DNA from 2 places in the Nitrosomonas sp. Is35 genome. Region 1 is predicted to be linked to the other one. Evidence: riboswitches for the same ligand, from Rfam matches in the RefSeq annotation. Region 1 holds a riboswitch; the other holds the start of a gene.
The links. Region 1 has a riboswitch for cyclic di-GMP ahead of R2083_RS12965 (hypothetical protein). Riboswitches for the same ligand answer to the same signal wherever they lie in the genome.

Region 2: it holds a riboswitch for cyclic di-GMP, as region 1 does, so the genes downstream of both, R2083_RS12170 (S8 family serine peptidase) here and R2083_RS12965 (hypothetical protein) in region 1, are expected to answer to the same signal.

What each region holds. Positions count from the first base shown of each region.
Region 1 is NZ_JAWJZH010000001.1:2,772,344-2,775,525, forward strand. Features, by position in the region: gene aroE (shikimate dehydrogenase) at 1-361, shown strand, start outside; gene R2083_RS12965 (hypothetical protein) at 450-1,808, opposite strand; cyclic di-GMP riboswitch class I at 1,919-2,005, opposite strand; gene mgtE (magnesium transporter) at 2,350-3,182, shown strand, end outside.
Region 2 is NZ_JAWJZH010000001.1:2,585,395-2,588,576, reverse strand. Features, by position in the region: gene R2083_RS12170 (S8 family serine peptidase) at 1-1,546, opposite strand, end outside; cyclic di-GMP riboswitch class I at 1,803-1,888, opposite strand; gene R2083_RS12165 (VOC family protein) at 2,103-2,483, opposite strand; gene R2083_RS12160 (hypothetical protein) at 3,045-3,182, shown strand, end outside.

The sequences.
Region 1 (3,182 bases):
CCCTGAAAAAGCAGCAGCGCTACGGAAACAGTTCAACACTTATGGCAACATTGCCGCAGGCGATTTTATGTTTTTCGCCGATGAGCATTTTGACATCATCATCAATGCTACTTCCGCCAGCCTGCACAATGCACTGCCTGAATTACCCGCTAATGTATTTGCAAAGGCGACTTTCGCCTACGACATGATGTATCAGCATGAACCAACTCCTTTTCTCAAATTCGCCCTGCAACATGGCGCGCAACAGATAACCGATGGAATTGGTATGTTGGTTGAACAAGCGGCCGAGTCTTTCTTTATATGGCGCGGGATCAGGCCTCAGACAAAACCCGTCATTGCACAGTTGAAATTATTAATTTGATTCAGTTCACCAAGCATGCAGACCTAATAATCCAAGAAATACGGTGATTACGCACCTGATCGGCAAACGTAATCACCATGCAAAATCTCTAATAAACAATCGAAGCTACATTGCTGGCTGTCGATATATTACCCATCGCATCGAAAGCCTTCACTGTGTAACTATAAATAGACCCAGTAGCATTTCCAAGTGAATCTGAATAACTCGTTGAAGTACTAACTGCAATTTTTGTTCCATTCCTGTAGATGTAATACCCCGCAACAGCGATATTATCGGAGGATGCATTCCAGGATAGCGAAACCGATGCAGAGGAAATAGTTCTTGTCTTACCTTTTACCTTCGTCGTGGTTGTAGTCGATTTTAATGCCGCCAGAAGTGAAGAGGGCACAGTCGGAGCAACAGAATCCGCGCTGAAGCAAGACACTCCATCGCCACAAGGGAAGTCATTCCATATCTCCAATCCGGTGATGTGATTATCCACTGACACATGACCGCCACTATACGGATTGCTCACAAAAATCCGGGTTATAGGAAGATTGTAATCACCCATATTTGGCCCGTGGTAATCCGCTATCACTTCGCCATCGACCGCTGCCCAGAAGCGTCCATCAGTGCCACTTGACCGGTGCCAGTAAACTTCAAATTTAAACCATTTATCTATCGGCACTGGCACAACATGATTTTCTTCACTCCAGTAGTCGACCCTGGTGGGGAATACGCCACCCAAATTATCACCCTTTGTTAACCAATAGAGTTTGTCATCAGTTCCTTTCATCACAGTCACACTCATTCGATAATCACCTTCTCCAGTGTTATTGTATCCCCCAGTTTTGAGTGTGAATTGTGACCGCCAATTCGCGGACGAAACCGTATTATCCAGCTGCGTTTCCAAATTAGCCTGATACTTAAACCAGTAAGTAATGTACAAATCATTCACATCACCTATCGTCCATGGTCTTCTAATCAGCAGTGGCGCCTGTGAACCAGCTCGTCCCAACTCGCCGGTTATTTTCACTTGTTGAAAAAGCTCATTAACCGCTTCCCCTTTTGGCCCAGCTACTGATCTGATTTCACCACTGATGTAATCTCCGATCGTCGTAGAAGTAATAGGATCGACAGTAATCAGTTGCACACCCGAGAAATTTGCACCTAGAGCAGAGACCGGCCAGCTATAACCAGTTTCTTTATCTGTACCTATAATATCCTGATAAGCCCCTTTAGTAGCAAAGCCATAGGGTGCTCCAAGCGATATACCCGCGCCAAAGTTAGATTTAAACAGCAGACCGGCCGCATGGGTGACGGGAGCAGCCGCCAATACCAGCATCATGAGCACTACACCAGCACTCAGCTTGGTCATGTAACTTGTTCCGGCGTTTCTCATTAACTCTGTTGCGTCATCCGTTGCCAGCGGATTGGCAGTTTGTCGTTTCTGATGATTGAAATTCATATTAGGGTTCCTCCTTAACGTTAAAAGGACGGAACTGCGTGGATATGCTTGTATCAACATTACTTCGTTCGATACTTGTCGAATCATTGCGGTGATCAAGACAAGAGCTATCTGGCAGTCCTGCCATCCTGGGGCATTGGCCCGTTAGATCAGTGACTTTGCGTCCCCTGCTTTCGCAGGGTTTGCCTTTTTCATACTACGAACCATCTATAAGCAGGAACTGTGCCAATCAAGAATTTGCCGGTCGACAATTAATGAAAATACAATTAACAAATACATTAAATGTATTCTTATCATGGGCACGCAGGAATCAAGCAAAGAGTAGGTGACGTTTCTTGTCAGCTGGCGACAAGAACGGTCAGCGCCGCATAGTAAAAATACAAAAAAGTGGAACGACCCCGGTTAGCCGTCCAATATTTTGTTGGTGCTGACATAGCACGGACGGTTATACTTCCCGGTCATCAAATTGCAAACTATTCAGCGTATAAGCAGGCTGAATTTATTCCCAACGAGAAAGCTGCCTCACTAGCGCAAACCTGTTATGACAGAAACGGACAACAACAACGATCAGGACAATTCACCGACGCCGCTGCAGCAGGTCACGTTTCTGTTACGCAAATACAAGCTGGTCGAAGGTCTGGTGAATCTGCAGGATGCGCCGGATGAATCGCTGGCTGAATCGACGGTGCAGAAACAAAATCTGTCCGAGCTGCAAGCTTTCCTGGATCAGCTCCATCCCGCCGACATCGCGCTGATCCTCGAAGCGCTGCCGCTGGAAGACCGGTTGCTGATCTGGAGCATGGTCAAAACCGACCGGGACGGGGAAGTGCTGCTGGAAACCTCCGATGCCGTCCGTGCCTCGCTGATTACCGACATGCACAATCAGGAACTGGTCGCGGCGACGGAATATCTCGATGCCGACGAAATCGCCGACCTTGCGCCCGATTTGCCGCAGGAAGTCATGGACGACGTTTTCCGCTCGCTCCCCGTGGAAGAACGCGAACAACTACGCGCCGCCATGTCGTACCCGGAAGATTCCGTCGGCGCCTTGATGGATTTCGATGTCATCACGATCCGCGAAGATGTCCGCATGGAGGTGGTGTTGCGCTACCTGCGCATGCTGGACGAAATGCCCGATCATACCGACCAGCTCTTCGTGGTCGACCGGAATGAACAATTGAAAGGCGTGTTGCTGATCAACCGCCTGCTCGTCAGCGATCCGGACACCTTGGTTGCCGATGTCATGACCAACGAAATCATCAAACTGCAACCGGACGATGTCGCTCAGCAAGCGGCCAATGCGTTCGAGCGCTACGACCTGGTTTCCGCTTCCGTGGTGGATGAAAACGACAAACTGCTGGGCCGCGTCACCGT
Region 2 (3,182 bases), 190 kb from region 1:
CGGGGTTTACGATGGTAACTGCTGGAGCTTGTGTGTCCACACTGGGTGTCACGATCGAATTGCTAACATTGACCGAGATGTTGGTGGTGCTCAAGTTTCCGGTTGTGTCATAGGCGCGCGCTTCAACTTTTGCGGTTCCATTCGGTGCTCCTGCCGTATCCCAACTAAACGCGAATGGGGATGAAGTGTCCGTGGCTATATTAGTATTGTTGATCCACAGTTCTACGCGCGCCACGCCGGTATTATCGGTTGCATCGACATCGACAGGAATCAACCCGGAAACAGTGGCACCGCCGAGTGGATCGATGATGAAGATTGCAGGAGCTGTCGAGTCGATTTTGGGCGTTGCATTTTTTGCAGCCAGTACCGCAGCAGCGGCATTAACTCGGCCATAACCGAAATAGACATCCTTACCAGCTGCGCCGAGATCAACGGCTGTGGAGAAAAGCAGATTTTCGATGTCAACGCTGCCCAATTGTGGATTGGCAGACATCATGAGTGCGATAACGCCAGCAGTTAATGGGCTTGAGAAAGAAGTACCGGCTACCGGCATATAATCGCCGCCAAGCCGGGTGCTATAGAAATTTTGCCCTGGCGCCGCTAGTGAAACGTAATCACCATAGCTCGAAAAATTTGCTTTATTATCGTATAAATCAGTGGCTGCTATTGCTAGCATGCTCGTAGTGACCGTGAAGCTTTCCAGTGTTCCGGTATTTCCGGCGCTAACCGTTACCAAACCTCCTTTATCTTTCATATATTGTGCTGCATTTCGAATGGATAGATTGCTAGAAAGTCCTTCAAAACTGGCATTAGCTACACGTGCTCCGTGATCCGCCGCATAGATCAGGGCTTGAGATATCGTGCTAGAGTAACCTATGCCATTCAAGTCAGTTATTCTGAGGGGCATGATCATAGATTGACCGGCGATTGCTGCTATACCAACGCTGTTGTTGGTTGCTGCCGCAGCAGTACCAGCGACAGCGGTTCCATGGCCTAGCACATCCGAGAAGTTTGAGTTGTTATCATAAAAATTCCAGCCCGATACTAGTTTTGAGGCAAGATCAGGGTGTGTGTTATCAATCCCAGTATCTAGGATTGCGATGGTAATACCGCTGCCTTGAGTAATATCCCATGCAGCTGGTGACCCAATTATGGGGTGCTGCCATGCATTGGTATACATTGGATCATTGGGAACAAAAGCCGGGGTAACGGCGTGATCAAGATCAGCAAACTTAAGGTGCGGATGGCGCTGAAGCGTGGCAACGATGCCTTCTTCAGAATATTCCGGTACATCAACGATATACAATTCGCTTTGTCCAATTTTTCTGGCCTTGCCTTCATGATCTTTCAGAATATTTGCAAAAGCTTGTGCAGGAAGACCGGCACGTGGCACTACCAGAATCCGACCTTTCGCCCATTCTTTTGTAGTGTTGCTTTTAAAATGCACACTTTGGGCTGATGCAGTGCTAGAGCGATTGTCTATGGCGTGATCATTTGCTTGTTCTGGTGGTGAAGCATTTAAAGTAACAGATAATGATGCTGTCAAAAGAAATATTCCAATCTGAGAAGTAGCTGTGACTGTGCGTTTCGTTAGGCTGGGTCTATGGGTACTTAGAAAATGTGATTGGTGGCTGTGAGGTAGTGATGAAGGTATGGTTTGTAGGGATTGTTTGTTACTTCCCATGGATTATTCCTCTAAAAATCAGGGAAGACTTTGGAGAGAAGCTGCTAAATGTAGTCATGTGTTATATGCTTATCCACTCTTGACTAGATCTGATATTGTGTTTTAGCAAACAATATAATCTGGCAGTCATGCTATCCTAAGGCGTTTGCCCTGTAGACCTAGACTTTGCGCCCCCCGCTTTCGCGAGGTTTGCCCTTTTCAAATGATTCGAGACGTGCAGAAAATTAATGATTCTTCTGCAAGATTTCGTTTTCTGTTTTCGGTTTATAGAGAGAATACTTTAGGGAGTATTTCTAAGGTGGGCGAATAAAGGTGGTTAAATTGCGCCGGGGTACATAACAAATAATTCAATTTAATCCGGTTTGATGCCCCGCTGCATGTGGCGGGGTTTTTTTATTGCGGTTGAGAGAAACGGAAGTTATTGCATTGAATGCAAGCCGATCATGTTGCCTTCGGTGTCCCGGATCAAAGCGATAAAGCCATAGGGGCCGATGGGCATTTTTTCACGGATCAAATGCCCTCCCGCAGAGGCTGCACGAGCAGCCTCAACAGCACAATCCGCACAGGAAAAATAGACCAGCACAGCATTTCCGCCGGATGGCCCGTCTGCCATTTTGACCAGCGCGCCGGATGCGCCCATTTGACCTTTCAGCATGGGAAAACTCCACAGCTCAACCGGCATGCCCGCAGGACTATCCAGTTGTTCCAGCTTTGTTTGGAACACCGATTCATAAAAACGCTTGGCGCGCTCCATATCCTGCACGTAAATTTCAAACCAGCCTACGGGATTATTGTTCATATGCATTTCTCCTTTGAGTACTTAAGTTTCGAATGGATTGTTAGCTTAACCAAGGCTTGAATATTCTCGATCTTGATTCTCTATTGGGTATCCAAACGTTCAATCAATCGGATTGGCATTGAACAAGATTACCACTGACCTATCTAAATGTAGAACATTTACTTGTTGAGTTATTTTAGTGTTTTTTATGCTGTTTTTCCTTCCTGAACTATTCCCGAGTAAAAAAGTCAGATATTTTGTTGGCTTTCATTTTTGATTATGATAAAATTTATCATCCATTGAAAAAGGTCTTATATTTCATGACCTTGAATGGATTGTGGTTAATGATAACTACAACGGGAACTGTGGCTTTGATTGGTAAAACGCACTATTTTCCTTACCAAGAAACTATAGTTTTTTTCTGATTAATAAATTTAATGGAGGAGAGAAATATGATCACAAGTGTCGTGATTTTTTCAACAAACGCCCGAGCGCGGAGGGTTTCTATGATGTCGAGTGCAATGGCATTGCAGTCATACACAAAAGTTTTCCCAACCTACACTGAACCTTGGAGGAGTTAAAATGACATTATTGATATATGATTGGAAAAAATCCATCAAAAAAGCACTGAAATTATTTTCACTATTCTTAACAATTTCCATCTTATCCGCTTGCGCACAAATGAGTTCCGTCGCTGCGCCGGTCGGAATTTCCAATAAT